Regions from separate parts of the Bacillus sp. CZDM1 genome, predicted to be linked through region 1. Evidence: riboswitches for the same ligand, from Rfam matches in the RefSeq annotation. Region 1 holds a riboswitch; the other holds the start of a gene.
The links. Region 1 has a riboswitch for FMN ahead of ACY3XC_RS01945 (ECF transporter S component). Riboswitches for the same ligand answer to the same signal wherever they lie in the genome.

Region 1 (7,794 bases):
GCACACTTGGAAATGATTGCCACTATGATTTATAAACTTACGAAAGATGCCACACCAGAAATGATGAAGGCAGCCGGAATAGGTGATCACTATGCCATACATGATAATGCTCTCTATTACGAAAATTCATCTGGGGTGCCATGGACTGCTTCTTATATACAAGCTAAAGGTGACCCAATTGCTGACCTTTACGAAGATATTGCAGCAGAAGAAAAAGCAAGGGCTACTTACCAATGGATCATTAATCTAAGCGATGACCCAGATTTAAATGATGGTTTAAGGTTCCTCCGCGAAAGAGAAATCATTCATTCACAACGCTTCCTTGAAGCAGTCGAAATATTAAAGGATGAACAAGGGAAGAAGATATTTTTTTAATGTCTAGAAGAAGCAGCCTTAAGCTGCTTCTTATTTTTTTTCGTGATAAAGGTTAATATCATAGGTTTTCTTTATTACATCAAAATCTACATGGCGATTTTTCCAATGCTCTTCCTTTTTCCATAAATCCTTACTGCGATTGACAATTTCACACCTTAATTCCTGGTATTCTTTCTCCTTTTTATCCTTCTGCTGCCTTAATACATTCATCGCACCATACAATATGACTGTACCAGCCAGCAAACTGATATTAATGGCATCACTAACAGAAGCAGAAAACATCGCAAAAAAAGAATAAGAGTATTGTTTAGCAATCATAAAATAGAAATAACTAAAAAATAGGAAAGCAAACAGCAGCATAGAATAAATAGATAAATAGTGCCATCTTTTAACGGTATCAAACTTAACCTTTCTTTTTCGGACGTTTTCTAGCATTTGTTTTGTTGCTTCATCCGTATGCGCAAGTGAACAAATTGTTTTATCCATACTATCAACACCTCATTAACATAAATATGAACTTGTCCGATAAATTATGAAAAATTCATTAAAAAAAACCGATCAAAAATTGATCGGTTACTTTTTCACGGGGATTTTTAAGACTTGTCCAACTATGATTTCATTTCCCTTTAAATTATTCGCTTTTCGGATGAGTTCCTCTCCAGCTTTTGAATGATAATACTTCAAAGAAATACGATAGAGATTTTCTCCCGTTTTGACGGTATGGGTAATGATTGTTTCTGTAGAAGCACTGCTATTTTTATCAGTGTTCGGTACACTACTATTTCCTTGTTCTGAAACGGGATCCAGTATCGGAGTTTCTGGGCTGACTGGCTGTTGGACTTCTATTACATCTTCCTCATTCTCCACTGTTGAATTATCTTCTTTTTCCTCAGCAACTTTGTTAATACTGTTGCTTTCTGTTTCAGACTTTTCAAAATTAATAACTTCATATCCAGAAGATTCACCTGTGACTTTTTCTGTCTTTTTGCTTTTTCCCTCCTCAAGATAGGAGTAAGCACTAAAAATAACGATAGGAAGAAGTATAAAAAATAATACCAATATTCGAATAATCGGATACTTTACCTTCAATTTTGTTTTCGTTCTCTTCGCCCTATGAATCTGTTCTCTTGGGGGTAATTTTTCACGACCTTCGGTTGTTTCTTCGTTTATTTTTTCAATACGCCGTTTAAGCCTTTCCGCCTCGGTTCTGAAAGGTTCTTCTTTATTCATGAAACAGTCCCTCCTGTTCAACTATCTCTTTGGAGTGTCTATATTTAATATAAAGTCCTAATAAAAAATCTATTGTAAAGTGCATAACTATTGTAAGAGCTAAATTTTCACTCCATTCATACATGTAACCTATGAAAAAACTAAGAACTACAATATTAGTAAATAAAAACCAATTAAAAAGGTATCGATAATGGATGACAGCAAATATAAGACTTGCTAGAATGAGTCCAACCTTTGTTTGGATAACTCCTCGAAATAGTAATTCTTCACTAATTGCTACAAATGCAGCAATCCAGGCTATGTGGAAGATACTTCTATTTTTAAAAATTCTTTTGTTCAAACCGCCATCATCATAATAAGATGACGGAAGCCATTTCATTAATAGAATATCTAAAATGACAACCGCAACCCCTGCAGGAACGCCGATCAACAAAATTCTTATATCAGAAAAATCAATTGCCTTCATAAATGAAAATTGATCAAACAAAAGAAAACCTAAAACAATAGTAATAACTAGGAGTATGATTTGGGTCATGTATAAATGAAAGAGTATTTCTCTATCGGTTAATCCTTTGATTAATTCATTATATTTATTTTTCATTTACTCAACTCACTATTTAGTAGAATATTGGCTAGATAATCTTTCCACATTCCTTCAAACATAGGATTCGTTTGTTCTCTCTCAGGTGCATGATATTGATCAAAGTGGATTCCGCAAATATCGCAGCAATTCCTGACACTCCCTTTAACAGCAACTTCTTCAAAGTAATTCAGAATTAAATCTCTTCTACATGATTTTGACTTAATCCATTTTTTTAGAAAATTAATACTATCTTTCTTTACTTTTAATCTTTCATTTACGAATTCTTTTATTGTACGCTTTAACTGTTCTAAATCGGAAGAGCCTTGAGGGTTTTTGATTAAGTCCTGAATAATACGCCATTGGACCTCAGAAAAGCCTCCTTGCTCCCTTAAATACTGGTTACCTTCTAAGAAATATTCATTCGATATTTCACTGTGAACTAAATGTGCGAACAGCCAATCAATTTGCAGATCAGAGGGTAGTTCTCCTTCCGCGAGCTGAATAGGAAGCTGTTCATCACCAGGTGAATATAATAATATTGCAATACTAGCTTCGCCATCACGCCCAGCTCGGCCAATTTCTTGCAGATATGATTCGATTTGCATTGGCATATGGTAATGGATGATAAATCGAATGTTTTCTTTATTAACCCCCATACCAAAAGCACTTGTTGCACAAATCACATCAAGTTGTCCGTGAATAAATTGCTGCTGTATTAAGATTCTTTGTTCCTGGTCTAAGCCTCCATGGTAAGCCATTGCTCTCATAATCCCCTTCTCTACTAATAGAGAAGCCATTTGTTCCGCAACCTTTTTACTTGAAAAATATATAATTCCCGGCTTTTGTAACTGAAGAACTAATTCTATCAAACGGGATTGCTTATCCTTATAATTAGGTACTTCTTCAACATAAAAGGCAATATTCGGACGGTCAATCGTCGAATCAATCTTACTAAATTCCTCTAAATCAAGAGATTGGATAATATCCTCTCTTACCTTTTTGGTGGCGGTTGCTGTTAATGCAAGGGTTAGCGGATTCCCGAGTTTCTTTCGAAAATCTCCCAGCTTAGAATAATCTGGACGGAAATCGTAGCCCCATTGTGAAATGCAATGTGCCTCATCCACTACAAATAACGAGATGTTAAGGGCTTGCAGCTTTTTCATAATAGCAGGCAGGCTTAACATTTCTGGCGAAACAAAAATATATTTAAATTTTGTTAAATTCCGTAATACATAGCCTCGCTTATCAGAAGCAAGAAAAGAGTTTAAAGCAATAACCCGTTTTTCACCAAATTTCATTAATTGCTCCACCTGATCCTGCATTAGAGATAACAGAGGAGAAATGATTAATATCTGCCCATCAAGACAATACCCTGGAAGCTGGTAACATAAAGATTTACCTGTGCCTGTAGGAAGCATCGCAATCGTATGGTTCCCCCCGAGCAAAGACGAGATCACTTCCTTTTGCCCCGTTTTAAATGTTTGATAACCAAAATGCGTAAATAAAAGTTTTTCTAATTCCATTGTCTATCACCATACTTTGCCAGAACGAGTCTAATTTGAAAGTAGGAAGTCTCTTTAAAAATGTTCCTAATTACTTTAAGCTGCCTAGTAGATTCTTGCCGTGAAATTTCTAAGATCTTCTGTTGGGTTTCTTCCTCCACATAGGAATTAATGGAAAATCCTTTAATATTTAAAGCAAATTCTACAATATGATCTTCTATTGTACTTATTTTTAAATGACGAATACCTGCGATCTCCTCCAGGGAAAAACCTTGATTTAAAAGTTCCCAGGTTTTACGTGAAGAATGAGTTAAGGAATCTTTTTGTTCAAAATTTGCTAACAGCGATGATAACACCTGATAACGAGCAGGATTTTTTTCAATGCATTGGATTAAGCAATGGAGGCAATTGATAAAGGCGAGATGATATTGAAGTAAATCAAAATTCAGCATTTTCGCCGTTTGCATAGAGGTCAATCCAATTTGTTGATATCCCGTTAATCTAAAAACCAATACGGAAGGGTTGATATCTTTTTCCTGTTCAAAAATACCCACTAATTCTGAATAGAGAATCTCCCCTAGCTTTTGCTTTGGGATCGAGGTAGATTTTAAAAAGTCCTTCAACCAGTTATGAACCTCAGAATTTTTTTGAATGGGGATGTATTTCGTTTCTTTAAATATAATATTAGAAGCTACTTGAACCAGCAGGGACAGTCTTTCCCAAAATAGCAATGTATTAAGTTGATACTTCCAACCATTTATATAGGATGGCTGTGGATGTTGCAATAAGTATGCTTGTCCTCTAGAGGTAAGTTTAAATCTTTGATCCCCAGAGGCTTCCACCATTTTTCCCTCAAGTAAGTTGTTGAAAATTTTATCAAAAGATTCGCGCGTTAATGGTTCAAGAATTCGAAAGTACCTTTTAAGTGAAAATAAATGTGCATCCTGAAGTGTTTGTGATGATTTTTTCCCATTTAAAAGGTGATAGATGGAATAAATTGTTCTTTCACCGTTTAATTGTTTCAAACAATATAATAAAATATTTTCTATTTCACACATTCCATTCCACCACTTTTTGCTTATAATCGACAAAATCACCTATTTTTCTATCCCTATTCTATCATGAAAGTGGTAGTCGTGTTGCTAAAAAATGTGGAAGATTAGGTAATCCAAATCCTATAGAGTATTTTACTATTGAAAAGTTACTCATTCAGTTTTACAATAGGAATGAGTAATGCGTTTCCATTTAATATGGAATGAGTAAGTTATTTTATTGGGAGGTTTTTTTTTCATGGCAAAGTACACGATTGTTGACAAAGAAACTTGCATTGCATGCGGAGCATGTGGAGCAGCAGCACCAGACATTTACGATTATGATGATGAGGGTATTGCATTTGTAACTCTTGATGATAACGAGGGTATTGTAGAAATCCCTGATGTATTAATTGATGACATGATGGATGCTTTCGAAGGCTGTCCAACTGATTCAATTAAAGTTGCTGACGAAGCATTTGACGGCAATCCAACTAAATTCGAATAATATTTTGTCATTAAAATATTGTTAAGCTGCTACCCTCGTCATCCTTTGGCGGGGGTTATTTATTCTCAATCAAATAAAAGAAACCAGGCAACAAGCCTGATTTCTTTTCTTTTAAGCACTTTTTACAATTGTTAATTTATTAATCCATGACTGCATTCTGATGAATAGCAGCATAAATATAGAAGACATGATTATGCCTTTAATGATATTAAATGGTAAAATCCACGGCACCACTAAATTTCGCATGTCAGGAAACTTCAACAGCGAGGTATATGCCGGTAAAATAAATAAGTAATTTAAAATGCTCATCATTACCGCCATAATAAGGGTTCCTGCAATCAGTGCGAATGTCATTCCTTTTCGGGTTCTCATTTTGTTGTATACATAGTAGGTTGGCAATACAAACAGAATACCTGCAAGGAAATTCGCAATATGTCCAACCGGAATTCCAGTTGCACTTCCAGTAGCAATATAATTGAGTGCGTTCTTGAAAAACTCAACTAATATTCCTGCAACAGGTCCAAAAATTAATGCAGCGATTAATGCTGGGATATCGCTGAAATCAATAAATAAGAAATTTGGAAATGGTGGAAGCGGGAAGTTTATCAGCATTAAAAGATATGCGATACTGCTCAGCATTCCAATTGATACAATTGCTTTGACACTCATTTTTTTCTTCATTCTTTTTCCTCTCTCCTTTTTGATCCATCAAGTTAGGAAGAGAGGTTCAGCAGCTTTTAAGGTGTCCTAGTAAAAATAAAAAACCTCAAGAAAGTAATCTTGAGGGAGTTTTACAAAGGCGCTCTTAATAAACGTTCAATATACCAGCATTTTTTGAACGTCGCGAACCTCCATCTTCTCCCATCCAGACTATACTGTCGGCTTTGGAATTACACCAAATCCTGCCATAAAAGCTCGCGGGCTCAAGAGTTTAACTCTAATACCGCCGATCGGGAATTTCACCCTGCCCCGAAGATAGATCGATATTTAATTACTCCCTCATTATACTAGTAAGTATTCGTATTGAAAAGAAAAAAACACTAACCAATTGTGAAGGTTAGTGTAATATTAATTATTTTTGAATGACTAAAACTTGTGCAGGCAGGATAAGATCTGACTTTAGTTGGTTGACTTCTTTTAGCTCCGCAACTGATAAATTGCTTTTCTTTGCAATGGAGGTTAGTGTATCTCCCGCTTGTACAATATAATGTGCCTTTTCGCTATTTACATACGTACTTGCTGCAAGAATATTGGTGCTACTTGCCATTCCACCTTTTACTGCCACACCTACCTCAGTATGACCAAGCAGCGTTTCTGGATCAATTGCATTTTTCTTATCAAATGTCCATTCTACCTCATGACTCTCAAAGTGAAGATGAACACCTGTTGATTCACCCGTTCTTCCCATCATCCCTATTCTAGCACCTTGTTTAATCTCTTGACCTGTATTTACAAGCCGCTTATTTAAGTGGGCATAAACCGTAACATAGTTATTTGGGTGCTTAAGAAATATTACATTCCCATAAGTCTTTGAATAATAGGATTTGCCCACAACCCCATCTTCTACAGCGATAACAGGAGCGTTTAACCTGCCCGCTATATCGATTCCCTTATGTGTTCCACGCCTTGTTCCATATGTATCAGATATGACACCATCAGCGGGCCATATCCATCCAGCTTTTATTTCCTTTGATTCCTGCATACTCGCTTCAGTCTGCTTTCCACCTAAAAATAATAAGCTGACACAAAGCGCCATAATTGCGGCAATTAAAAGCCGCCTTATGTAGTCTCGCATTTGATTGTTTTCCTCCTTAATCTTGTCCTCTCCTCCACAAACCATATGTTTACGGAATGTTATTTAGAACATATTGTTGGTCAGAGCGGTTAAGCATACTTGTTATAATTTGGAGAGATATGGTTTTTTATTCATTAAAAAAAAGATTAACCTTATACTGGTCAATCTTTTTAATCTTATATTATTCGATTGGGCGGTGATTAGGTGCCAACGGAACCTTTATTTCCTGTGATAAATCAAATGGTCCTAAAAGCTTAATGGGAGCGTTCACTACCATAATCGTCTCTATCCCAAATTCTTTTGCAGTTAATAAAATGGCTTCAAAGGCATAAACCGTTGCAAGGTTATCCTCCATTGGTGTGTTTTCATCCATATTAATGATTAATTTGTTATCCTGAATTGAAACTTCCTTCATCTGAAAGGATGAACCTATTGAGGCTTCTAGGCCGCCTACCTCTTGGTCAGTCTTCATTGCTTCGAAAGCTGAATTTATATCTTGAAACATTTCAGTCGAAGGTACGAGATAGGTGGTTTCTAATCCATCAGGTGTATATAAGAAATATCCATGTTTACCTTCTGGATTAACTTCCAATTCATCCATTACACCATAATTACCAAATTCTATTCCAGGCTGTCCATTTGTTTTGAGTTTAATCTTATTTACCTGACTATTCGAAGCTATTGTTTTCTCCAATATATCTAAAAAAATCTGTTCACCTGCAGAACCTTGCCCATATTTATGGTCACTAGGCACATTGACAATCACGGTA
Region 2 (7,794 bases), on a different contig from region 1:
ATAAAATTAATTGCACTTGATATGGATGGTACACTGCTAAATGATGAACACGAGATCTCTGAGGCGAACCGACTCGCCATTTCGGAAGCACAGGAAAAAGGTATTTATGTAGTCCTCAGTACTGGCAGATCTCTAAGAAAATGTGAAAAACATGCGGATTCACTTGCGTTGTCCTCTTATTTAGTAACAGTAAACGGCAGTGAAATCTGGGACGATAAAAGAGGTCTAGTGGAGAGAAATCTTTTGAAAACAGATGCCATTCAATGGATGGTAGAGCTTACTCAAAAGCATAAGATAAGATTTTGGGCGATTAACACAAATCGAAACTGGTTTGATGAAATGCCGGAGGATATTCATGCTGAGGAATGGTTGAAATTTGGGTTTAACATAAAAGATGAACCAACAAGGGATATAATTCTAAAAGAGCTAGAAGCAAGAGGGGAGTTTGAATTAAGTAACTCGACTCCAACAAATATCGAAGTAAACCCAGTTGGGATTAATAAGGCAAAAGGACTGGCTTTAGTCTGTGAGCGCCTAGGAATACATATGAAGAATGTTATGGCCGTAGGTGATAGTCTTAATGATTTGGCGATGATTAAAGAGGCTGGCTTAGGTATTGCAATGGGAAATGCTCAGGAATTGGTAAAACAAGCAGCATCTTGGGTCACCACAACCAATAATGAAAATGGTGTCGCTGCAGCAATCCGAAAATGGGTGCTCTAGTACTATCATTTGCGGACACATAAACAATATACTGAATAGAAAATTTTATTTTCTTGAAATAAAATTTAATCTATTGAGAAATACTTATAACCAAGAGGATATTGTTTAAAAACAATTCCTCTTGGTTATAATAATCGGGCAAGACTATATTGCAATTTCATGTAATTGTTACATGCTAGGAGGAGCTACAAAGATGGAAAATGGTAAAGTAAAATGGTTTAACGGTGAAAAAGGCTTTGGATTTATCGAGCGTGACGGTGGAGACGATGTATTCGTTCATTTCTCTGCAATTCAAGGCGAAGGCTACAAAACGTTAGATGAAGGTCAAGAAGTAACGTTTGAAATCGAAAATGGACAACGTGGTCCACAAGCGGTTAACGTTCGTAAAGCATAATTAACCTTCTAAATCAAAAACAGACTCCAACGCGAGTCTGTTTTTTTATCGTTCTGGGCGGTCACTCATATAAAAGAGAGTCCCTATAGAATAAAAAAACCTCCACAAAAGGTGGAGGTTCAATATGTGATAAGTAAAATGGTTATTTATAGTATGGGGTTATTATAGAAAATTCATACCTAAGGATAGTTCAATTTACCATTAGGTGGACTTTGAATTCAATATTTCCTGCACTCTGCCAACTTGGCCATCCGTTAATCTCACTTTAATCCCATGGGGATGAGAGCTGGAATTTGTTAAAATATCCTTCACGACACCCCTTGTTAGTTTTCCGGTTCTTTGATCAGCCTTAAGTACAATATTAACCTCGATACCGGGAGTGATGTCTTTTCTATTTTGTCCGTTCATTAAACACCCATTTTTCTACGAGTATTACTCACTTTTTTAGTCTGTTGGCTTTTCATTTTTTGGCTGTTTTGCAGCCCGCCTTGGCTGTTATTCGCTGCTGCAGCCTTATTCTTCTTATTGGCTAGCTGCTGCTTCATAGCTTCCTGCAAACTCATTTTCTTTTTTGGTTCTTCATTTTGGTTTGTTTGATTGTTATCTGACATTAGAAAATCCTCCTGAAAATATGTACTAAGATACATACAGTATAATCTATTTTTAATAAAATTAACAAATTAATTAAAAAGGATAAAGTTACGGAATATTCACTTTCTTGTTATTTATTTTTTTACCTTAAATTTATTCTGTTAAATGATTATTGTTATTTTCTGATTATTTATTAAAATACTTTAAATTTCGACACCTTTTGCAGCTCCCTCATATTAAACTAATTCTAATCACTAGGGGGGAGAGGGGCATTGAAAAATCCTTTTTTATTTTTGATTATCCTTTTTATCATAGTTTCACAAAGTATGCATGGCCATGCACAGAACCGGATGATAATCTAATAGATTTGCAGATTGAGTTAGAAGAATACATAAAACCATGGCAAGATAAGATTACACTTCACTACCAAAATCTACTATCCGATGTATCCTATGAAATAAATAATGATAAGAAGATGCCTGCAGCAAGTACGATTAAACTTCCATTGGCACTATATGTATTGAAGCTCGCTGATCAAGGGGAAATCGATATTTCTGAAAAGCTAACTTATATGAGTCATCATTATTATGAAGGAAGCGGCATCATTCAAAATGATAAAATAGGGAGTAGCTATACCATTGAGGACCTTATCGAAAAAGCGATGGTCTATAGTGATAATATTGCTTTTATTATGCTAAAGGAACGAGTAGGGCAGAACAATTTTATTCAATTCATGAAAAGCCTTGGAGCTAAGTATACATACCCCGGAGGACAAAATGTTACTTCTGCAGGGGATTTAATTCTGTATGCAAAAGAAGTATACCAATTTTCTAAGGAAAGTAAATATGGAGAAAAACTGGTAACATACCTAGAAAATACAATCTATAATACTACAATCCCTCAAGGTATTCCTGGTAAGAATATTGCTCATAAGGTTGGGATGATTCCGAAAGACTTGATTTATAATGACGTCGCCATCGTTTACGATAAAGTACCCTTTGGATTAGCTGTCACGACTATGGGAATTGGATATGAAAAATCACAGGAGGTCATCGCAGGAATTGCTAACATTGTTAATAAGCATCATGAATTAATCGTAAAGGAATACCTAACAGTTGACGTACCCAAGAGCAAACTTGAAAGTATCTATATAAATGGAAATACAAAATCGGGAAACAATAGTGTTTTTTTAACGAAGGAGTTTTTTGTAAACTATATTAAACCTTGGAGTATCGATAATAAAGTAGAAAAAGTTACATACTATCACCGTCTTGTATCCCTAAAGCAAACTCTATCGGCTGATCCAATTAAGATAAAAGATTCATGGGAAGCAGCAGCAAAAAAAGCAGAAGAAGAACAATTTAAGAAATCAATTAGGATTACCTTTGCCGGCGATGCGATGATGGATTGGTCTGTAAAAGAAACGGTAAAACAAAAAGGTCCAGACTATCCCTTCATACATATTAAAAAGGAACTTTCCTCGAGTGACTTAAGTGTCGTAAATCTGGAAACAGCGATTACTACAGACGGAGTAAAGGTTCCAAAGGAATATAATTTCCGTTCAGATCCTATTTCCTTAACAGGATTAAAAATGCTGGGTTTCAGCTAGTAAGTTTGGCTAACAACCATTCCTTTGATTATGGTCAATCCGGGTTTACCGACACGCTTAGTAATCTGAAAATATACCAACTTGACTATATGGGTGGAGGGACAAACAAGGCAGAGGCTTATGGTGCTAAAACGTATACGATTAAAGGCAGAAGTATTAAATTGCTGGCATTCTCAAGAGTTCTTCCTGACTTTACCTGGTTGGCAACCGATACAAAGCCAGGCTTAGCAAATGGATATGATTTATCTTTAATTCAAAACACCATTGAAATAGAAAAGAAAGATGCAGATTTCCTTTTTGTCTATATCCACTGGGGTGTTGAAACCAAGCGTTCTCCTGAAGCTTTCCAACGTGAGTGGGCAAAAACGATGATTGATTCAGGGGCGGATGGGGTTATTGGCAGCCATCCTCATGTGCTTCAAGGCTTTGAATATTATAAAGGTAAACCGATTGCCTATTCATTAGGAAATTTCCTTTTTCCAAATTACATTAAAGGGGATAAAGCACAAACTGGAATCCTGCATCTAGATATCCAAAAGGACAATATTGAAATGTCTTTTGTACCGTTTAGAATTATTCAGGATCAAATCATTGTACAGACAGAGCAGGAAAAACAAGTTATTTGGAACGAGCTTCAAACCTTATCTTACGGGGAAGTTCAAATTAACAATGGAATCATTTCTGACTCAACAACGGTTGCAAAAGCAAAAGGGAGATAAAACTATGGAAAACAAAACAGCTATTGTAACCGGTACATCAAGCGGATTTGGCTTAAGTACTTCTGTAGAATTAGCACGAAAAGGATTCACTGTTATTGCTGCCATGAGAAACTGTAATAAAAGCAGTATGCTTTTGCAGGAGGCAAGGAAGCATGGAGTTGAATCTAAAATCATCGTTCATGAATTAGATGTTACATATGAAGAGTCAATCCAAGCCTTCAAATCGTGGATTAAAGAGGAGTTTGGGAGAGTAGACGTATTGATTAATAATGCTGGATATGCAGGCGCAGGGTTTGTGGAAGATGTATCAATGGATGAATATCGAAAACAATTTGAAACAAATGTTTTTGGAGTTTTCGCCGTTACCAAGGCCTTTTTGCCTTTAATGAGGATGCAAAAACAGGGGTGTATAATCAATATTAGCAGTATAAGCGGGAAAGTAGCTTTTCCTGGTCTTTCACCTTATGTTGCCTCGAAGTATGCCATCGAGGGCTGGAGTGAGAGTCTCCGCCTAGAAATGCAGCCATTTGGTGTGAAGGTCGTATTGATTGAACCTGGTTCCTACAAAACCAATATTTGGTCAACAGGAAAACAGGTTGCAGAAGAATCATTACTTTTACACTCTCCATATAAGGATTACATGCAAAGCATAGAAAGATATATTGCAGAAGGGGAAAACAGCTTTGGCAACCCCGAGGATGTGGCAAAAAAAATAGCTGAGATTGCAACATTGGAAAACCCGGGTATTAGGTACCCAATTGGCCGTGGAGTTAAAGCTGCTATCTTTTTGAAAAACTTTTTACCATGGAGACTTTGGGAAAAAACAATTATAAGTAAATTGTTTGTAAAATAGAGCAGATTAGTCCTTATGTATTCACGATGTTGTCGTTTTTAGGAAGGAATTTTAGGGGTAAGGTGAGAATAATAGATATATAAGCAACAAAAGAGGAGTGATAGGTATGGAGATTCAAGTACTTGAAAAAGAAGAAATAAAGGTAATTGGAATTTCTGGGAGTGGCACTTATTCCCAAATGGACAAGATACCGGAATTATTTAATGAAATGAAAGTACGGTTAGAAGAAGTACCCAATCAAACCAATGATGCAATCGTAATTGCGCCCTTTCATAGCAGAGAGACAGAATTCACCTATTATGTAACGACACCAGTTGAAAAGGTAGAAAATGTTCCTGATGGTATGGTTGGATTTACCATCCCTCGCAAAAATTATGTTTATTGTTCCTATAAAGGAAGTTTTAAAGAATTAGAAAATACATACCGGCAAATGTTAGTATGGATGCAAGATTATGGCTATGATTTAGACGATCATGCCTTGAGCTTAAAAGTTGTTAAAGAAAATGAATTTGATAGCGAAGGCAGCATGGGTTTCGAACTTTATCTTCCTGTAAAAAGCTATAAGGATACCTACAAATGACGTAATTTTTGGGAGAAGATTTTATCTTCTCTTTCTTTTTTTAGCATTTCTCCCAATTATTATGTATACTAATAGTAATCATATTGAATATTCCTTCGGGGTCAGGTGAAATTCCTAACCGGCGGTGATGAAGCATAGCTTCTTAGTCCGTGACCCGGTTAACGTAAAAGTTAAGCGGTGGATCTGGTGAAAATCCAGAGCCGACAGTTAAAGTCTGGATGGGAGAAGGAAAAAAATCCGGTTTTAACCAAGGGAGAAATCTGCCCTTTTTTAAGCCCTATTTTCTTATTGCCTTTTCCAAGGACCCTGAGGTGTTTCATCTCTTCAGGGTCTTTTTTTATTCATTTATGGGTATATGCAAAAAAAAAGGGAAGGAGAGTAAAACTATGTTTACCGGTATTATTGAAGAATTAGGAGTAGTGGCAAATATCCAGCGAACTGGAGAATCATTCGTTCTTACAATTGATGCAAAAAAAATTCTCAAGGATGTCCATCTTGGAGACAGTATCTCGGTAAACGGAGTATGTCTTACTGTCACTAGCTTTTCAGGCAATCAGTTTACAGTAGATGTCATGCCTGAAACCGTAAAAGCCTCCAGCTTACGATCACTCAAACGTGGTGCAAAAGTGAATCTCGAAAGAGCAATGGCTGCAGGGGGCAGGTTTGGAGGTCATTTCGTTTCAGGCCATATTGATGGAACGGGTGTAATTAAAAGTAAAAAACAGGTTGAAAATGCAATCTATTACGAAATCGAAGCCTCAACAGAAATATTAAGGTATGTAATCGAAAGAGGTTCAATTGCCGTAGACGGTACAAGCCTGACTGTATTTGGAGTCACAGATGAAACATTTACTTTATCACTCATCCCGCATACATTATCTGAAAGTATTATTGGTCTTAAGGAATCAGGTGATATTGTCAATTTAGAATGCGATATGATTGGAAAGTATGTTGGACATTTTTTAACAAACAGTCAAAATAATAGTAACAAAAAGAGTCCATCCGGAATTAGCGCGAGTTTTTTAGAAGAGAATGGTTTTGCTTAATTACATATCAACGGAACTTAGAAAGGGGAGAAAAGACGTGTTTGATAAGATTGAAGAAGCATTGATAGATCTGCAAAACGGCAAAGTCATCATTGTATGTGATGACGAGGATCGAGAAAATGAAGGTGATTTTATTTCCTTGGCTGAAAAAGCTACACCTGAGGTAATCAATCTAATGGCTACGCATGGAAGAGGATTAATCTGTGTTCCGATTGATGAGGAGTTAGCACAGAAATTAGAACTTTTCCCAATGGTAGCCGTAAATACAGACGTACATGGTACGGCGTTTACAGTTAGTATTGACCATAAATTTTCAACTACAGGGATATCAGCCTTTGAACGGTCGGCAACAGTATTAAGCATGCTTGATCCGGAATCAAAGCCTTCTGATTTCAAGCGTCCAGGACATATTTTTCCATTAGTGGCCAAAAAAGGCGGAGTCTTGAGGAGAACAGGACACACCGAAGCGGCCGTGGATTTAGCAAGACTATGCGGCTCTAAGCCTGCTGGTGTCATTTGTGAAATCATGAACGACGATGGCACAATGGCACGCGTTCCGGAGTTGCGTAAAATTGCCGATGAGCTTAATGTGAAGATGATTACCATAAAAGATTTGATTGAATACCGCAATAAAAAAGACAAACTAGTCAAACGCGAAATCGAAATCAATTTACCAACGGAATTTGGTGAATTTAAGGCTGCAGGGTATTCAAACGTAATTGATGGTAAAGAACATTTAGCATTAGTAAAAGGTGAAATAAATCCTGATCATCCTATCCTTGTTCGTGTGCATTCAGAGTGTTTAACAGGCGATGTTTTTGGTTCGTTCCAATGTCAGTGCAAACCACAGTTACATGTAGCATTATCACAAATTGAACAAGAAGGAAATGGTGTGCTCCTATATATACGTCAGGGAGGCCGTGGTTTACTAAATAAATTACGGGAGGATGGTCATAACACCTTAGACGAAAATGAAAAGAATGGTACTGGAGAAGAACTAAGGGAATTTGGAATCGGTGCCCAAATATTAAAGGATTTAGGGATTAGAAAAATGAAGTTGTTAACCAATAATCCGCGAAAAATCAAAGGCATTAAGGGCTATGATCTTGAAATCATTGAAACGGTTCCCTTGCAAATGGAAATACTAGATGAAAAGGTAAAAAAATAAAACATTAACATTTATGGAGGTATTATCATGGGTAATTTTTATGAAGGTAATTTAGTAGGCTCAGGTTTAAAAATCGGAATTGTTGTCGGACGTTTTAATGAGTTTATTACG

Region 2: another riboswitch for FMN. It lies ahead of ribE (riboflavin synthase); the one in region 1 lies ahead of ACY3XC_RS01945 (ECF transporter S component).

Annotation. Positions count from the first base shown of each region.
Region 1 covers NZ_JBUESO010000001.1:354,782-362,575, forward strand. The annotation lists gene ACY3XC_RS01910 (manganese catalase family protein) at 1-375, shown strand, start outside; gene ACY3XC_RS01915 (DUF2663 family protein) at 406-861, opposite strand; gene ACY3XC_RS01920 (LysM peptidoglycan-binding domain-containing protein) at 949-1,605, opposite strand; gene ACY3XC_RS01925 (lysostaphin resistance A-like protein) at 1,598-2,206, opposite strand; gene ACY3XC_RS01930 (RecQ family ATP-dependent DNA helicase) at 2,203-3,711, opposite strand; gene ACY3XC_RS01935 (YpbB family protein) at 3,702-4,748, opposite strand; gene ACY3XC_RS01940 (ferredoxin) at 4,981-5,229, shown strand; gene ACY3XC_RS01945 (ECF transporter S component) at 5,341-5,910, opposite strand; FMN riboswitch at 6,079-6,210, opposite strand; gene ACY3XC_RS01950 (peptidoglycan DD-metalloendopeptidase family protein) at 6,302-7,024, opposite strand; gene ACY3XC_RS01955 (hypothetical protein) at 7,206-7,794, opposite strand, start outside.
Region 2 covers NZ_JBUESO010000004.1:306,348-314,141, reverse strand. The annotation lists gene ACY3XC_RS11790 (Cof-type HAD-IIB family hydrolase) at 1-723, shown strand, start outside; gene ACY3XC_RS11785 (cold-shock protein) at 917-1,117, shown strand; gene ACY3XC_RS11780 (YwbE family protein) at 1,319-1,525, opposite strand; gene ACY3XC_RS11775 (hypothetical protein) at 1,525-1,728, opposite strand; partial or broken gene ACY3XC_RS11770 (CapA family protein) at 1,881-4,036, shown strand; gene ACY3XC_RS11765 (SDR family oxidoreductase) at 4,041-4,889, shown strand; gene ACY3XC_RS11760 (GyrI-like domain-containing protein) at 4,996-5,469, shown strand; FMN riboswitch at 5,557-5,703, shown strand; gene ribE (riboflavin synthase) at 5,856-6,515, shown strand; gene ribB (3,4-dihydroxy-2-butanone-4-phosphate synthase) at 6,553-7,683, shown strand; gene ribH (6,7-dimethyl-8-ribityllumazine synthase) at 7,711-7,794, shown strand, end outside.